One region of the Bacillus sp. Bwzl_19 genome, then DNA from elsewhere that is predicted to be linked to it. Evidence: riboswitches for the same ligand, from Rfam matches in the RefSeq annotation. Region 1 holds a riboswitch; each other region holds the start of a gene.

Evidence for each region. A riboswitch is a leader RNA that binds a small molecule or an ion and turns the genes downstream of it on or off. The one in region 1 is predicted to bind S-adenosylmethionine.
Region 2: linked by a shared signal. The riboswitch ahead of metE (5-methyltetrahydropteroyltriglutamate--homocysteine S-methyltransferase) and the one ahead of ACW5MY_RS05730 (bifunctional homocysteine S-methyltransferase/methylenetetrahydrofolate reductase) in region 1 are both predicted to bind S-adenosylmethionine.
Region 3: linked by a shared signal. The riboswitch ahead of metK (methionine adenosyltransferase) and the one ahead of ACW5MY_RS05730 (bifunctional homocysteine S-methyltransferase/methylenetetrahydrofolate reductase) in region 1 are both predicted to bind S-adenosylmethionine.
Region 4: linked by a shared signal. The riboswitch ahead of mtnW (2,3-diketo-5-methylthiopentyl-1-phosphate enolase) and the one ahead of ACW5MY_RS05730 (bifunctional homocysteine S-methyltransferase/methylenetetrahydrofolate reductase) in region 1 are both predicted to bind S-adenosylmethionine.

What each region holds. Positions count from the first base shown of each region.
Region 1 is NZ_CM142729.1:1,093,692-1,098,233, forward strand. Features, by position in the region: gene ACW5MY_RS05725 (GNAT family N-acetyltransferase) at 1-436, opposite strand, end outside; gene ACW5MY_RS05730 (bifunctional homocysteine S-methyltransferase/methylenetetrahydrofolate reductase) at 521-2,362, opposite strand; SAM riboswitch class I at 2,452-2,574, opposite strand; gene ACW5MY_RS05735 (YajQ family cyclic di-GMP-binding protein) at 2,675-3,166, opposite strand; gene ACW5MY_RS05740 (CvfB family protein) at 3,266-4,162, shown strand; gene ACW5MY_RS05745 (BMP family lipoprotein) at 4,338-4,542, shown strand, end outside.
Region 2 is NZ_CM142729.1:1,375,104-1,379,645, forward strand. Features, by position in the region: gene metE (5-methyltetrahydropteroyltriglutamate--homocysteine S-methyltransferase) at 1-1,169, opposite strand, end outside; SAM riboswitch class I at 1,253-1,407, opposite strand; gene ACW5MY_RS07335 (S8 family peptidase) at 1,548-2,507, opposite strand; gene ACW5MY_RS07340 (STAS domain-containing protein) at 2,728-3,561, shown strand; gene ACW5MY_RS07345 (energy-coupling factor transporter transmembrane component T family protein) at 3,607-4,368, opposite strand; gene ACW5MY_RS07350 (ABC transporter ATP-binding protein) at 4,343-4,542, opposite strand, start outside.
Region 3 is NZ_CM142729.1:2,638,587-2,643,128, reverse strand. Features, by position in the region: gene pckA (phosphoenolpyruvate carboxykinase (ATP)) at 1-1,026, opposite strand, end outside; SAM riboswitch class I at 1,225-1,363, shown strand; gene metK (methionine adenosyltransferase) at 1,533-2,735, shown strand; gene asnB (asparagine synthase (glutamine-hydrolyzing)) at 2,879-4,542, shown strand, end outside.
Region 4 is NZ_CM142729.1:1,409,537-1,414,078, forward strand. Features, by position in the region: gene ACW5MY_RS07495 (pyridoxal phosphate-dependent aminotransferase) at 1-942, shown strand, start outside; SAM riboswitch class I at 979-1,078, shown strand; gene mtnW (2,3-diketo-5-methylthiopentyl-1-phosphate enolase) at 1,160-2,374, shown strand; gene mtnX (2-hydroxy-3-keto-5-methylthiopentenyl-1-phosphate phosphatase) at 2,371-3,075, shown strand; gene ACW5MY_RS07510 (methylthioribulose 1-phosphate dehydratase) at 3,033-3,662, shown strand; gene ACW5MY_RS07515 (1,2-dihydroxy-3-keto-5-methylthiopentene dioxygenase) at 3,678-4,214, shown strand; gene ACW5MY_RS07520 (aspartyl-phosphate phosphatase Spo0E family protein) at 4,496-4,542, shown strand, end outside.

The sequences.
Region 1 (4,542 bases):
CGAGTTCTTTATACATGATCACATGCGGGCCGATGCCGGGTATGTCAAAGGGGCTGCCGATGCTTGTCCAGCCGAGCTTTTCGTAATATCCTTTCACGTGATATCTGGCGTTGCACCAGACAAGCGCCGCCCCCATATCGGCCAGTTTCCGTTCTGCATAGGCGATTAATGTGCTTCCCGCTTTTTGTGTCCGGTATTCCTCAAGCGTCGCCATGCCGCGCAGCTGGTAGGCGGGCTCAGCTTTTAATGCCTGCTGAGACTGCGGATAGAAAGAAGCGATGCTGATCAATTGTCCGTCGTAAAAACCTCCGAGATGAAAAGCTCCTTTTACGCTGTCCTGATCATATTTACAATCCTCTATCGTCTGATGGGGGCGCAGCACGCTGTGTCTGATCGCGTACGTGTCTTCTGCGGTGATGGGTTTTACTTCAACCATAAAAAAAATCCTCCTTTGCTTGATTCTTTTTCTGTATCGTACCATGAAAAAGCCGCCTGTCATATCAGGCGGCTTGTTTTCACATCAATGCAAATATACATCAGCCCGTTTTTCATCCTTTTGCTTAATATAAGCTGCGAGTTCTGACGTCAAATCAGAACGGAGAAACGGGGTGATTAAATAGATTCCGTTAAACAGTTCGCACGCCGTGTCAAGAAGCGACTTGGCGATGGCAAGGCCCTCGGCTTTCTGCTTCCGCTTATCTTCACCGGCCTGCGCCATTTTTTCCCGGATGCTGTCTGACAGCTTAATGCCCGGTATTTCATGATGAATGAACTCTGCGTTGCGGCTGCTCGTTAACGGCATAATGCCGATATACACCGGCGTTTTGAGATGCTTCGTTTCATGATGAATGTCAATGAGCTGCTGCTCTGAGTAAACAGGCTGAGACACGAAGTAGTCGGCTCCGCACTCGATTTTTTTCTCCAGCCGTTTTACCGCCTTATCAAGATGGCGGACATTCGGATTGAATGCCCCGGCTACGGAAAAGTTCGTTTTCTTGCCGAGCGGTTTCCCTGATAAAGAAATGCCCTCGTTGAATTGCTTAATCAGCCTGATCAAGTCAAAGGACGTCAAATCATAGACGGAGGTAGCTCCCGGAAAGTCGCCGATTTTTGAAGGATCGCCCGTGATGGCTAAAATGTCGGTGAGCCCGAGCGTATCCAGCCCCATTAAATGTGACTGAAGGCCGATGATATTGCGGTCTCTGCATGTAATGTGGACGAGAGAACGGATATCAAGGCGCTCTTTCAGTAATGAACCGCAGGCTGCATTGCTGATCCTCGGTGTCGCCAATGAATTGTCGGCGAGCGTCAGCGCTTCTATGCCGGTTTCCTTTAATTCAGCCGCCGCTTTCAGAAATTTGCCAAAATTCAATTTTTTCGGCGGATCAAGCTCTACGATGATTGACCGTTTTTGCGCGGCGATTTCGTCTAAACCCGGATCGGTCCGTTCATCCCGGACTGAGATGACTTCTTCTTCCCGTCTGATTTTCACTTCTTTATCAGTAACGGGTGAAAGTCCGTGGACCGCATCAGCCATGGCTCTGATGTGGTTGGGCGTTGTGCCGCAGCAGCCTCCGATAATGCGCGCGCCCTGAGTGCGGAATTGTATGGCGCTCTCCCGGAAATAGGCATCGTCCGTATCATAAACAAGCCGGCCTCCTTCTAAAGACGGAAGGCTGCTGTTCGGATAGACCGATAAATAAGCGTCACGGAAAATAGGCACTTCGGTAAGGGCTTCAATCATGTGGTACGGGCCGAGCCGGCAATTGATTCCCGTTATATCAGCGCCGAGGCCGGCAATTGATCTGAGCGCTTCCCGAAGCGGTGTTCCGTCCTGCAGCACGCCCTGTTCGTGCATGGAAACGTTCAGCATGATCGGGAGTTCCGTTTCTTTTCTGGCGATCTTCAGCACTTCGCGCGCTTCTTCTAAATCATAGTATGTTTCCAAGAGCAGGCCGTCCGGCTCCTCGTGAAGCAGTAAATAAAGCTGCTCCCGAAAGCTGCGTTTAATCTCCTCAAGGCTGTAGGCGTTTTTGTTGAAGGTGCGGATGCCGCCCATCGTTCCCAAAACATAAGCGCCGTCTGAGGAAGCGCGCGCGATTCTGACCGCCTCCTGATTGATTCTTTTCGTGTCATCTTCAAGTCCGTATCTTGAGAGCTTAATAAAATTCGCGCCGTACGTGTTTGTTTGAACGATGTCTGCCCCGGCTTCCACGTAAGCCTTATGTATCCGCTTGATTTCCTCGGGCTTTGAGACGTTCAGTTCCTCAAAACATCTGTCAATGCCGTAGGAATAAAGGAGAGTGCCCATCGCGCCGTCCCCGATTAATATCCGTTCTTCCAAGTCTTGTAATAGTCCCATTGTTTGCCTCCTTCATCACATTCAGCAAGGAAAAAAGAGAAATAAAAAAAGTCTTCTTAAGAAGAAGACTTTGTGATCATTTGTCTCTCTTCTTATCTTCCAAGCTGTTTATTAGCTTGCTGGATTTAGCACCTTGGTCATGGTTTGGGTAAACCATTACACCGGTTGCTGAAGCGTCGTCGGGCCAGTCCCTCGGCTTCTCTTGATAAGAACGTTCATTTAATTGTCATGGGTTTCCAAAACTTAACTGTGAAAATCCCTTTCTCCAAATTTACCGAAAATAGAGACAATAATCAATAGGAATCACATAATTTATCTAAAATTAATAAATTGAACATCAATCGGCAGGTCTGCACCGCGGACGGCTGCAATAATCTGCTGCAGATCATCTTTATTTTTTCCGGTGACGCGCACTTGGTCGTCCTGAATCTGCGACTTTACTTTCAAGCCGGAGTTTTTAATCACTGCATTGATTTTTTTTGCGTTGTCTTTATCAATGCCCTGTACAAGCTTCGCGCGCTGGCGCACTGTGCCTCCCGAGGCATTTTCAATTTTGCCGTATTCAATGTTTTTCGTCGGCACATCCCGTTTGATCAGCTTGCCGCTCAGCACATCTTTGAGCTGATTCAATTTAAACTCGTCATCTGAAATCAGGACAAGTTCTTCCTTTTCTAAACTCACATCGCTTTTAGATCCTTTAAAGTCATAGCGCGTGCCGATTTCTTTCAGCGTCATCTGAATCGCATTCTGAACTTCGGGAAATTCAACTTTTGATACGATATTAAAAGAACTTTCTTTTGCCATGAGAAAACCTCCTATAACATTTCACTTATGAGTTGATTATAGTAGAATAAAGAGAAATGTCCAACAGCATAAAGCATGAATTTGTGTGAATTGGAAAAAATGGGAAAAACATCAGCCTCATACGGGCGAAGCAGGAAGGACGATAACATGAGACCAGGGCAGCAGCTCACGCTTAGTATAGATCACCAAACCGATTTCGGTTATTTTTTAACTGACGGCGAGGATACGGTTCTTTTACATAACAGTGAAATCACAGAGGATATCGAAGACAGAGATGAAGTGGACGTATTTATTTACGTCGACCATCAGGAAAGGCTCGCGGCGACGATGAAAAAGCCGCTCATCAGCTTTTATGATTACGGATGGGTGGAAGTGACGGATCAAGTGGAGGATATGGGCGTATTCGTCGACGTCGGTCTGTCAAAAGACGCGCTCGTCGCAACGGAGCATCTGCCCCCGTATAAATCCGTCTGGCCGCAAAAAGGCGACAGACTGTATTGCATGCTTAAGGTGACAAACCGCGGGCGCATGTTTGCCAAGCCGGCGCCGGAGGACATCATCAGCGAATTATTTACAGATGCAGGCGAAGAGATGATGAATAAAGAACTGACGGGAACGGTGTACAGGCTGATTGCATCAGGCTCTTTCATTATTACAGATGAAGGCATCCGCGGGTTTATTCACTCTTCGGAAAGAAAAGAAGAGCCGAGACTCGGCAGCCGTGTGACAGGGCGTGTCATCGAGGTGAAGGAAGACGGCTCTGTCAACATGTCGCTGCTGCCGAGAAAGCAGGACGCGCTTTCTGTTGACGCTGAAGAGATTTTGACCTATCTGAGATCAAGAAACGGCGCGATGCCATACGGAGACAAAAGCCATCCTGACGATATTCGCGAACGGTTCAATTTAAGCAAAGCCGCCTTTAAGCGGGCGCTCGGCCACCTGATGAAAAACGGCAAGGTATATCAGGAAGACGGCTGGACATACGAAAAACAATAAATTTTCTGCAAAAACATCGGTGAACAAAACCGATGTTTTTTATTTCCTTCAAAACCACAATATTCCTGATTTTCTTTGTTTTCATGTTTGTTTTCAAAAAAATAAATATTTTATTGAAATAAAATATTCTGACACGCAGACCGATATATAGAAAAAACCGCAAAGGAGAGTTTCAATGAAAAAAATGGTGATATTTGCGGCTGTTCTGCTGATCGCACTCGGTGCGGCCGGATGTGCAAACAGCCAATCAGACGAAACGGCCGGCCGTGAGGCGAAAAAAATCGGGATGATGCTGACGGACAACGGACTTGGCGACCAGTCCTTTAATGATTCTGGTTTTCAAGGCTTAATGAAAGCAAGAGACGAGCTCGGCATCACAT
Region 2 (4,542 bases), 280 kb from region 1:
GTTGCGAAAGCTTTCAGTGCTTTCAGTGCCGCTTTGGACTCTTCGATCTGCGCACTGACGGCCGCTTTGCCGGACAGGAGGCCTTCTTTTAAGACACCGAGTTCCGCCAACTTTTCTTTAGCGTATGACAGGCCGTTCAGCAGATCTTTTTCAAGATGTTCGTCAGGGTGTTTTGCCACCGGGACGTGCAGAAGGCTGCTTGAAGGCTGAATCCATAATTCCTCTATGTCAGCGTGGCTGAGGATATCAAGAGTCGCATCAAGGCGTTCTTCAGCATCGATTTTCCAAATATTGCGGCCGTCAATCACACCCGCTGCCAGCACTTTATCTTTCGGGAAGCCGTGTTTTTTCAATTGCTCCAGGTTTCTGCCTTTATCATGCACGAAATCAAGCCCGATTCCCTGTACAGGATAAGAAACAAGTTCTTCATACGCATCGACCGAATCAAAGTATGTCTGTAAAAGGACGTTCAGCCCTGAAAGCTCTTTTGTGATCGATTCATAGAGTTCTTTTGCGGCGCGGACATCTTCAGAAGAAGCTGTCACAAGGGCTGGCTCATCAATCTGAACCCATTTGACGCCTTCTGCTTCAAGCTCTTTCAGCAGCTGAACATAAAGAGGGACAAGGCGCTTTTGAATCGCTTTTGCTTCTGATTCTTCGTAACCTTTCGCAAGCGTGACAAATGTGTACGGACCGACAATGACGGGTTTCGTTTCCACTCCGAATTCTTCTTTGATCCGGCGGTAGTCGTCAAGCTGTTTGTTTCTCGTCAGACGGAATTCAATGCTTTCGTCATATTCAGGAACGATGTAATGGTAGTTGGTATTAAACCATTTCGTCATTTCACTGGAAACGGCGTCTTTTACACCGCGGGCAATCGCGAAATATGTATCAATGGGGTCCGTAATGCTGCGGAATCTTTTCGGAATCCAGTTAAAGCTGACGGCTGTATCGAGCACATGGTCATAATGGGTGAAATCAGAGACCGGCACAATATCAATATTTTGGTCAAGCTGTGTTTTGACAGCTGATAAGAATAAACCGTCAAGCTCTTTAAGAAACGTTTCTTTATCAGTTTTTCCTTTCCAATAAGCTTCAAGCGCTTTTTTCCATTCTCTGTTCAAGCCGATTCTCGGAAAACCAAGATTCGAAGTTTTAATAGTTGTCATTAAGTCTCCTCCTTTAAGTGAGATGTAACAAAAAAGCCTCTTTCTCATGAGAGAAAGAGGCTTTAACATCAAAATGTAAGCCTCTCTTATCTCTCAGATCACGTCTGATGGAATTAGCACCGTGCCTTAAGAGACAATCGTCTCGGCGCAAAAATCACGCGCCCCATTTCACAATGGAATTACGGTCGGTTGCTGTTGGGGTCAAAAGGCCAATCCCTCGCCCAACTCTCGATAAGAGAAAATATTTCAATTTTTTTGAAAAGTTACATCATTTGTTGGTTATCTTATCAGCTTATTCAGATCACTGTCAATAGAAAATCTCACATTTTAAAAAATTGATGATGTGACAAGCTGATCAATCATTATATGAGAAACATATCAGAAAGACAGCAGCTGTGCCTGTTCGGCTTTTTCCATCAGCACATCAGGCGCGTCTAAATACAGAAATCCGTTCCCGGCCAATGTTTTGGCGATATCCAAGGGAAGGGTCCGCCGCACAAGTTGGGCGTAAACTTCTGCCTCAGAAAGCGTCCGCTGAAACGAGGCCTGTTCAAGCCCTTTTATTAAGGCAAGCGCTCCGCTCACATGCGGGGCGGCCATCGAAGTGCCCGTCAGCTTCCCGTATTTATGGTTGGGAAGGGTGGAGAGAATGTTTTCGCCGGGAGCCACCAGGTCAATCTCTTTATTTACGTTTGAAAATTCTGACGATTTTCGCGCGACTGAGACTGATCCGACGGCAATTACTTCGTTGTAAGCGGCCGGATACGACAGTTCCTCTGTCCGCTCGTCTCCGTCGCCTTCGTTTCCTGCTGCGCAAACGACCAGTACACCGCTTTTTACCGCATTTGTGACGGCTTCTTTCAGTTCAGGCACATCGCTCGGCCCGCCGAGTGACATAGAAATGATATCAGCCTTTTGTTCAACAGCGTAGTTGATGCCGTTAATGATCCATTCGTATTTTCCGCTGCCGTTTTGACCGCCGAGAACTTTCACGATTAAAAGGCTCGCTTCCGGCGCAACTCCCGAAATTCCGCCGTTTGAATCATTGGCGGCAATCGTTCCGGAAACATGTGTCCCGTGTCCGTTGTAATCGGAAAACGCGTCTTCTTTGCCTCCGTCATCATCGGTGAAGTTTTTCCCGCCGATAATCCGGTCTTTCAAATCAGGATGATTAACGTCACAGCCTGTGTCAAGCACTGCGATTTTAATATCCTTGCCTTTAAACCCTTTTGCCCACAATTCTGGCGCCTTAATCACTTTAATACCCTCAGGAAGCTCGTTCACATCCATGATTTGCTCATCCGTGACATAAGGAATCAACCGCATTTCACCATTCATAAAAAAGCCCTCCTTTTTTATGCTTGCGAGTGGATTCAAGGGTGTTGCTACTATTTTATGGCAGAGCCTGCCGCGCGGAAAGAGTCATTTGAAGCATTTTCATAAAAAAGGCGCAATCTATCGCACTAAAAAATTTCAAATAAATGGATAGTTTAACAGCTTTCATTTTGATTCATCACCCGGTAACGCTATAATTGGAAAATGGGAAAGGAGAAGAGGTATGAAGATAAGTGAAGCATTATACGACTATTTTTCAGGACAGGTTGATCAAATTGCGGAAGATTGGATCGAAACGATGGAAGATTCGGATCCGAATTCAATTTATTCTTTGACAAATCCCGTCATCAGAGAAGAACTGAAGGAGCAGGATAAAGAATTTTATCGGCATATTAATAACATGTATATCATGCCGGAAAAAGAATTTTTAGAAGAGTTCGAGCAGTGGGTGATTGAGCTTGCGAAAGACCAGAAGCATCTGGATACTCCCGTCCAGTACGTTGTCCGTGAATTCATGAGAAACCGGAGGCTGTATATCAGTTATTATGACGCGTTTGCCGATGAACATGAATCCGCGTTTGCTGAGGGAGAAAGGAAGAGATGGGAGGATTTAATTGTCCAAGTATTTGATTTTACAATATACAAGTTTGTCGATCATGCCGAGCATAATTCAAAAATGCAGCTGAATGCGCAAAGAGAAATGATTTTAGAGTTAAGCTCGCCGGTTATTACACTGAGCAAACGGACGGCGCTTCTGCCGCTTGTCGGAGATATTGACACGGAGCGCGCCAAATTCATTCTGGAAAATACGCTGAGCACATGTGCGGATCGGCTGATTGAGCATCTGTTAATTGACTTGTCAGGCGTAGTCGTTGTCGATACGATGGTGGCGCACCAGATTTTTAAATTAATTGAGGCGCTGAATCTGATCGGCGTTACGTCCACTTTATCCGGAATCAGGCCGGAAATTGCCCAAACCGCCGTACAGCTCGGTATTAATTTCTCAGATATTACGATCAAATCCAACCTCGCTCAGGCTCTTAATTACCATCAGTAACATACATAACAAAACAGGCTGCCGAATCACTCCGGCGGCCTGTTTTTATAAAAACAACAGTGAAACGAGACAGCTCGCGCCGAATAACAGAAGCACGAGCAGGAAAAAGAACCAATCGGCGCGGCGCACAGTAACCGTTCTGTAAAATGTGCGGTTTCGGCTGCCCGTAAAGCCTTTAGACTCCATCGCGATCGCTGTTCGTTCCGCCTTTCTGATTGCGCCTGCCAAAAGCGGAATGGTGAAGCGTCTGAAGGCGGAGATCTTTCCTTTCAGCCCGGAATCAGACGCCGCGCCTCTGATTCTGTGCGCCTGCCGGATGATCAGGATTTCATCTTTCAGAAGAGGGAGAAACCGGAACCCGGCGATAACGCCGTAGGCAAGCTTCGGCGGGAGCTTACACTGCTGAATCAGACTGAGCATAAACAGAATCGGATCGGTTGTGAAAAGAAACATCATCGACAAAGCGGAAAAACATAAAATACGAAACGCGATAGAAATCCCGAGCGCCGCGTTGGCACTGTTGACGGCAATCGGCCCGAGCTTAAACAGCAGATTGCTTCCGGTTGTCGGGACGTTTCCGAATACGGCGGCGGTCCATAAAGAACCAAAGGCAAGAATGACAAACGGAATCGTAAACAGCAGCCATTTTTTCAGCGGCACGCTTCCCGCCAAGAGGACGCCTCCCGCAATGATGATATAAAACACAGCTGGGGTGTACGGATTATAAATAAACGACAGCATAACCACGCATAACAAAACAGCCGCCGCCTTAATGGACGGGTTAACAGCTTCCAGCCGCACGTTCATTTCTCCGCCTCCTGTCCTGTTTCATCCATTCATACCGCAGCGGCAAAGCTAAATGCGCCCGCTCCGCGGTTCCGATATGATCAGTAAACAAAGAATCGGGAGTTCCGCGGTATACCAGCTTCGTGCCGCAGAGCACAAGGATCGTGTCCGCATAATCTGAGACGAGCTCCATAT
Region 3 (4,542 bases), 1.5 Mb from region 1:
GATCGCCTGCGGGTGGCCGGCAATGCTAGGCTGCACGATATTGCCGATCATCTCAATCGGATATGCGGCTCTTGTGTTTTCCGTGTAGAAGGAATTGTCGTAATCCGCCTCACCCGTTTTCTCATCAAGCACAACATTCTCAAGAACAGACCCGAAGCGGATCGCGTGAAAAATCTGCGGTTCTTTTTCTTCGCTCAGATTTATACATTTAGCGTAACATCCGCCTTCAATGTTAAAAACGCCGGAATCAGACCAGCCGTGCTCGTCATCGCCGATCAGTTTCCGGTCCGCATCGGCTGAAAGCGTCGTTTTCCCAGTGCCGGAAAGACCGAAAAACAGGGCGACATCGCCTTTTTCACCGACGTTGGCTGAGCAGTGCATCGGCAGAATATCCTGCTGCGGGAGCAGAAAGTTCATAATCGAGAATATTGATTTTTTCATTTCTCCGGCGTACTCGGTGCCGCCGATTAAAATGACGCGCTTTTCGAAGGATACAATAATAAATGTTTCAGAATGCGTGCCGTCCGTTTCCGGATCAGCTTTAAAATGCGGAGCTGAAAGAATGGTAAACGGCTGTGCTTGCGGATCTTTTTCATTCGTCTCCGGTCTGATAAACAGCTGGCGCGCGAATAAATTATGCCACGCAAATTCATTTACGACTGTAATCGGCAGTCTGTATTTTTCATCTGCGCCTGCGAATCCTTCAAAAACAAACAGTTCATCTCTCTGTTTTAAGTAGCTGACGACTTTGGCGTACAGCTTTTCAAACGCTTCTTCAGAAATGGGCTGGTTCACCGCGCCCCAATCAATTTGATTTTCTGTGCTTTTTTCACGAACGATAAATTTATCTTTAGGTGATCGGCCCGTATATGCGCCGGTAGTGGCGCGTACGGCGCCTGTTGATGTCAGCGTTCCTTCATTTCGGCTGATCACTTTTTCAGTAAGTTTTGGAGCTGATAAATTATGATGCACATTCGGACTTGCGAGTAACGCTTGAAGATCTGCGGTTAAATCAACTAATTTCATAAAAACCTTCCTTTGCCGGTTTATTTGTATTTCGCTGAATGTGGAATTAGTATAACATATATATAAAAATAGTCTATACTATTTATTATTTTTTGTTTGTGTTTTTTCCATTGCTTCCCGAAATAAAGGCGCGTAATCGCTTTAATTCATATTGACACTTTCCGCCCTTTTACGATAAGATATTTCATTGAGCGGATACTCTTATCCCGAGCTGGCGGAGGGACAGGCCCGATGAAGCCCAGCAACCGGTTTCTCTGTAAAAAAGCAGGTGAAAACACTGTGGGAAACCAAGGTGCTAACCTGATGCAAGGTTTAATATTTCCTTGAGCGATAAGAGTGAAAGGCACACAGACCAAACCCTTTCCTCGAGTGGAAAAGGTTTTTTTATTTCATAAAATATGCCAATTAACATTCTCTGATATAGTATGACATTGTATTAAGAGGGAGCGAGTTCCGTATCATATGAAAAGGTCTTGCAAAAGATCTTTTTTCAGGAGGAAAAGTAAATGAGTAAAAACCGTCGACTATTTACATCTGAATCTGTTACCGAGGGTCATCCGGATAAAATCTGTGACCAAATTTCTGACAGTATCTTAGATGAGATTTTAAAAAATGACCCGAACGCGCGCGTAGCCTGCGAAACGTCTGTAACAACAGGTCTTGTGCTGGTAAGCGGAGAGATTACAACATCAACATACGTTGACATTCCGAAAACAGTCCGTGAAACGATTAAAGAAATCGGCTACACACGGGCTAAATACGGATTTGATGCGGAGACTTGCGCTGTTTTAACATCAATTGATGAACAGTCTGCGGATATCGCGATGGGTGTCGATCAGGCTCTTGAAGCGCGTGAAGGCACAATGAGCGACGCTGAAATCGAAGCGATCGGAGCGGGGGACCAAGGTCTGATGTTCGGTTATGCGTGTAACGAAACGAAAGAGCTTATGCCGCTTCCGATCTCACTGGCGCATAAATTAGCCCGCCGTCTGAGCGAAGTCCGCAAAGAAGACATTCTTCCGTACCTTCGCCCTGACGGAAAAACGCAAGTTACCGTTGAATATGATGAAAACAACAAACCTGTCCGCATCGATGCGATCGTCATCTCAACTCAGCACCATCCGGAAATTACGCTTGAGCAGATTCAGCGCAATCTGAAAGAGCATGTCATTAACCCTGTCGTGCCTGAGGAACTGATCGATGAAGAGACAAAATACTTCATCAACCCTACGGGACGTTTCGTAATCGGCGGTCCGCAAGGTGATGCGGGGCTTACAGGCCGTAAAATCATCGTTGACACATACGGCGGATATGCACGCCACGGCGGCGGCGCGTTCTCCGGTAAGGATGCGACGAAGGTAGACCGTTCAGCGGCATACGCTGCGAGATACGTAGCGAAAAACATCGTGGCAGCAGGCCTTGCTGATTCTTGTGAAGTGCAGCTTGCATACGCAATCGGCGTGGCACAGCCTGTTTCTATTTCCATCAATACGTTTGATACAGGAAAAGCTTCTGAAGAGAAACTGATCGAAGTCGTACGGAATAACTTCGACCTGAGACCTGCCGGCATTATTAAAATGCTTGATTTGCGCCGCCCGATCTATAAGCAGACTGCTGCTTACGGCCACTTCGGACGCCATGATGTGGATCTTCCTTGGGAGCGTACTGACAAGGCGGATGCGCTTCGCAAAGAAGCACTAGGAGAATAATTTTATAGCCGCTTACTTAAGCGGCTTTCCCTTTTTGCAGATGCTGCCATGCTGATTTTTTACATAGCGTGAAACCAATGGCGTAACAAAGCGTCTATAAAAAGGGGGTCCAATTAGAAAATTACACTTATGGAGGCTATACTATGTGTGGATTTGTCGGTGTTTTTAATAAGCATCCATTAACTCAAACCGCAGATCAAGAAGAGCTAATCAAACAAATGAATCAAATGATCGTTCACCGCGGTCCTGACAGCGATGGGTATTATCATGACGAGCACGTCGGTTTCGGCTTCAGACGGCTCAGTATTATTGACGTAGAAAACGGCGGACAGCCTTTATCATATGAAGACGAAAAATATTGGATCATTTTTAACGGCGAAATCTATAACTACATTGAATTGAGAGAAGAGCTTGAAGCGAAAGGCTACAAGTTCAATACAGATTCCGATACCGAGGTGCTCCTTGCGACATACCGCCATTATAAAGAAGAAGCTGCTTCAAAGCTTCGCGGAATGTTTGCGTTTTTAATCTGGAACAAAGCTGACCGTGTCATGTACGGCGCGAGAGACCCGTTCGGAATTAAACCGCTGTATTACACAACCATCGGGGACAAAGTGTATTTTGCTTCTGAAAGAAAAAGTTTAATGGCCGCTCAAAACGGTATTGATCTTGATACAGCTTCTTTACAGCAATATATGTCTTTCCAATTCGTTCCTGAACCGAGCACGCTTGACGCTGAAGTGAAAAAAGTCGAGCCGGGCAGCCAGTTTACGATCCGCCCGGAAGGCGATATCGCGTTTAAAACGTATTTCAAAGCGAACTTTAAGCCCGTTCAGTCTGATGAAGATAAATTGGTGAAAGAAGTCAGAGACGCAATCTTTGACTCTGTCAAAGTCCACATGAGAAGTGACGTTCCCGTCGGCTCGTTCCTATCAGGCGGTATTGACTCTTCTTTTATCGTCTCAGTTGCGAAAGAATTTCACCCGAACCTGAAAACATTTTCTGTCGGCTTCGAGCAGCAGGGCTTCAGTGAAGTTGATGTAGCGAAGGAAACAGCTGCCGCGCTCGGGATTGAAAATATCAGCAAAGTCATTTCTCCAGAGGAGTATATGAACGAGCTTCCGAAAATCGTCTGGCACTTTGATGACCCGCTTGCAGATCCGGCGGCGATTCCTTTGTACTTTGTCGCGAAAGAAGCGAAAAAACATGTAACGGTTGCGTTATCCGGGGAAGGCGCGGACGAGCTGTTCGGCGGGTACAATATTTACCGTGAACCGCTGTCGCTTAAACCGTTTGAACGCATTCCGTCCGGACTGAAAAAAATGCTTCTTCACGTGGCGTCGGTCATGCCAGAAGGAATGAGAGGGAAAAGCCTCTTAGTCCGCGGCTGCACACCGCTTGAGGAGCGCTATATCGGAAATGCGAAGATTTTTGAAGAGCCTGTGAAAAAACAGCTGCTTAAACATTACAATTCAGAGCTTTCATACCGTGATGTCACGAAGCCGTACTTTACGGAAAGCCGTTCATACAGTGACATTAATAAAATGCAGTATGTCGACATTCATACGTGGATGCGCGGCGACATTCTGTTAAAGGCTGACAAAATGACGATGGCCAACTCATTGGAACTGCGCGTGCCGTTCCTTGATAAAGTCGTGTTTGACGTGGCCTCTAAAATTCCGGATGAATTGAAAACGAAAAACGGCACGACGAAATACCTCCTGCGTAAAGCCGCTGAAGGGGTAGTGCCTGATCATGTGCTTAACCGTAAAAAACTCGGTTTCCCTGTGCCGATCCGCCACTGGCT
Region 4 (4,542 bases), 320 kb from region 1:
GAGTACGGGGTTACGCTTGATCCGGAAACGGAAGTGGCCGTGCTGTTCGGAGGCAAGGCGGGACTTGTAGAGCTTCCGCAATGTCTTTTGAACCCGGGAGATACAATTCTTGTGCCTGATCCCGGATATCCTGATTACTGGTCGGGTGTCGCCCTTGCGAAAGCGAAAATGGAAATGATGCCGCTGACGGAAGATAGAGGGTTTCTCCCTGATTACAGCGCAATTCCTGAAAAGGTGCAGAATGAGGCGAAGCTGCTGTATCTCAATTATCCGAATAATCCGACCGGTGCTGTGGCGACAGAGGCGTTTTTTGAGGAAACGGTCAGCTTTGCAAAACAAAACGGCATTTGTGTCGTACATGATTTCGCATACGGAGCAGTCGGCTACGACGGGCATAAACCGCTGAGCTTTTTGCAGACGGAAGGTGCAAAAGAGACAGGAATTGAAATCTATACCTTGTCAAAAACTTATAACATGGCGGGCTGGCGTGTCGGATTTGCCGCCGGAAACGCGTCTGTTATCGAAGCGATCAACCTTTATCAGGATCATATGTTTGTCAGCCTGTTTCCCGCCGCGCAGCAGGCGGCGGCAGCAGCTCTTTTAGCTGATCAGGCGTGCGTCGCAGCGCAAAATGACAGATATGAGTCGAGACGAAATGCATGGATTGCAGCATGCCGCGATATCGGCTGGGATGTCACGGCTCCCGCGGGCTCTTTTTTTGCATGGCTCCCGGTGCCGGACGGTTATACATCACAGTCGTTTTCAGATCTGCTGCTGGAAAAAGCAAATGTCGCGGTCGCAGCCGGAAACGGGTTCGGAAAATGGGGGGAGGGCTATATCAGAGTCGGTCTTCTGACAAGTGAAGAAAGACTTAAAGAGGCTGCGGAACGGATCGGGAAACTCAATCTTTTCACCCGAAAAAGCATTGACATATCAAAATAACAATGCGATAATTCAAAATACTTTATAAAATCATTATTCTTATCAAGAGCAGGCAGAGGGACGAGCCCGATGAAGCCCGGCAACCGACTGTTAAAGCACGGTGCTAATTCTTGCAGCAGGAGCTGAGAGATAAGATTCGGACATAACACGAAGCCTCTTTCTGCTCATACGGAAGAGGTTTTTTTATGTTTTTCGAAAGAAAGAGAGGCGTTCACGCATGAGCGAAGTATTGGCAACATATCTTCTGACGGACACAACAGATAGTGAAAAGCGGGCGGAACAGATTGCAGCGGGGCTGACGGTAGGTTCCTGGACAGATCTGCCCCTTGTGAAGCAGGAACAGCTCAGAAAGCATAAAGGCCGGGTCGTAAAAGTTGAGGAGAAAGAAGGAACCCCGGAAAACGAAAAACAGGCCGTCATCACCATCGCCTATCCTGAGGCGAACTTCTCAAGAGACATACCCGCCGTCCTGACGACTGTATTCGGAAAGCTGTCACTGGACGGAAAAATAAAATTGACTGATCTTGAGTTTTCCGAAGGGTTTAAACGCTCTCTTCCCGGGCCGAAGTTCGGCATATACGGCATCCGCAAACTGCTGGGCGAATTTGAAAGACCGCTTTTGATGAGCATATTTAAAGGGGTGATCGGACGGGATCTCCGTGACATTAAAGAACAGCTCAGACAGCAGGCGCTCGGCGGCGTGGATCTTATTAAAGACGACGAAATTTTCTTTGAAAATGAGCTGGCTCCGTTTGAAACCCGCATTATTGAAGGAAAACAAGTCCTGAAGGAAACCCGGGAGGAGACGGGGCATAAAACGCTGTATGCCGTGAACCTGACGGGGAGAACTGCTGAATTGCGGGATAAAGCGAGACGCGCGGCGGAGCTCGGGGCGGACGCCCTCTTGCTGAATGTGTTCGCCTACGGTTTGGATGTGATGCAAAGCCTTGCGGAAGACGGTGAAATCCCGCTTCCGATTATGGCGCATCCGGCAGTCAGCGGCGCATTCACATCATCTCCCGTTTACGGTTTATCGCATGCGCTTTTGCTCGGCAAGCTGAACCGCTATTGCGGCGCTGATTTCAGTTTATTTCCGTCACCTTACGGATCTGTTGCACTGCCGAAGGAGTCGGCGCTTGCGATTCACGATGAATGTGTAAAAGACGATGTCTTTCATCCCTCGTTTGCCGTCCCGTCAGCAGGCATTCATCCCGGCATGGTGCCGTTTTTGATGCGTGATTTCGGCATTGATCACATCATAAATGCGGGCGGAGGCGTTCACGGCCATCCGAACGGAGCAGAGGGCGGCGGCAAAGCGTTCCGCGCTATCATTGATGCGGTGCTTGAAGCCCAGCCGATTGAAGAAAAAGCCGCGTCGTGCAAAGATCTTCAGCTCGCATTAGACAAATGGGGAAGGGTGGAAGCCGTATGACCCGCACACCGCTGATTATTTGTGATTTCGACGGAACGGTTACCATGAACGACAACATTGTCAGTATGATGAAAGAATTCGCGCCTCCTGAGTGGCTTGAATTAAAAGACGGTGTTCTGTCTAAAAGCCTATCAATTCAGGAAGGAGTCGGCCGGATGTTCGGGCTGCTGCCGAGTAGCTTAAAAGAAGAGCTGACTGATTTTATCCTGAAGGATGCGAAATTAAGGGACGGCTTTTTGGATTTTGTCTCGTTTGTCCGGTCAAACGATCTCCCGTTTTATATCGTAAGCGGGGGAATGGACTTTTTTGTGCATCCGCTTTTGGAAGGCATCGTAGAAAAGGAGCGGATTTTCTGTAATCATGCATCCTTTGACAATGAATATATTCATATCAATTGGCCGCACGCCTGTGACGGCGGCTGCACGAATCAATGCGGCTGCTGCAAACCGTCAGTGATCCGAAAGCTGTCCGATCAGCAGAATTTTCTCATTATGATCGGTGATTCGGTCACGGACCTCGAGGCTGCAAAATTATCCGATATGTGCTTTGCAAGGGATTATCTTTTGACTGAATGCGAAGAACTCGGTCTTCGGCATCTGCCTTTTCAAGATTTTCATGAGGTGAAAACAGGCATCGAAAACATCGGGGAGGTGCAGGCATGGCTGCAAAAGAAGAACGCTGGCGCGAACTTGCCGAGGTAAAGCGCGAGCTGGCTGAAAGAGACTGGTTTCCGGCAACGAGCGGAAATCTTTCCATTAAAGTATCCGACGGGCCGCTGACTTTTCTCGTTACGGCAAGCGGCAAAGACAAACGAAAAGAAACAGACGAAGATTTTCTCTTAGTCGATGAGAACGGGAGGCCCGCTGAGACCGGCCATTCCTTAAAACCCTCGGCAGAAACGCTTCTCCATACTTACTTATACAAAAAGACAGACGCGGGCTGCTGTCTGCATGTCCATACCGTTAATAATAATGTCATTTCAGAGCTCTACGGAGATGAAAAACAAATCACCTTTCAGGGGCAGGAGATTATTAAGGCGCTCGGATTGTGGGAGGAAAACGCGTCGGTGACCGTTCCGATCATTGACAATCCGGCGCACATCCCGGCATTGGCCGAAAGTTTCGTGCGCCATGCAGACACCGAATCAGGCGCGGTATTAATCCGCAATCACGGCATTACGGCATGGGGGCGGACCGCGTTTGAGGCGAAAAGGGTGCTGGAAGCCTATGAATTTTTATTCGGCTGTCACATCAAGCTTCTGTCACTTCGGCCGCAGCTCGTAAAATAAAAGGAGGAATGCAAAATGGCGACAATCAGAATTCATGATGAAAAGAATACGATCATTGAAAATCAGGAAGAAGTAGCGCGCTTTTTAGACGAACAAGAGGTAATCTATGAGCAGTGGGACATTGAAAAACTTCCGCCTGAGCTTTCGGAGAAATATGATGTAACCGAAGCTGAAAAAGATCGGATTCTCGCGGCATTTGACAAGGAGATTCAGGATATTTCAGCCCGGCGCGGCTATCAGTCTCAGGATGTCATTTCTTTATCAGACTCAACGCCGAATCTAGATGAATTATTGAAAAATTTCCAAAGAGAACATCACCACACGGATGATGAAGTCCGCTTTATTGTCAGCGGGCATGGCATCTTCGTCATTCAAGGCAAAGACGGCACTTTTTTTGACGTCCGTTTAAATCCGGGGGATTTGATTTCGGTTCCGGAGAACATCCGCCACTACTTTACGCTTCAGGAAGACCGCAGGGTCGTCGCAATCCGAATCTTCGTGACGACTGAAGGCTGGGTGCCGATTTACGAAAATGAAAGTGTGCAAAACTGATAGACTTGCGAACCTCTCATGCAGCCAGCGGCATGAGAGGTTTTTTATTATAATATAAAATCAGCTGTCTCTGTTTTTTGTGCGTTGAAATATGCCGTATTCTGTTTATATCATTACCTGAATGGGTATTATTCTCGTAATCATGCTAAAGATTCCAATATGAAATGAAAAATTAAGTTATTTAGTAAAAAAATGTTTACAAATAAAGTATAATCTGTAATAATGCTCAATAACCCAATCAAACTTGTTTCCTATTCTTTTAGCGGTGAGGGGTGAAGTGAATGGGCAGTTATTCTGAACAAGAAAAATTGCTTGTATCTATTGATGA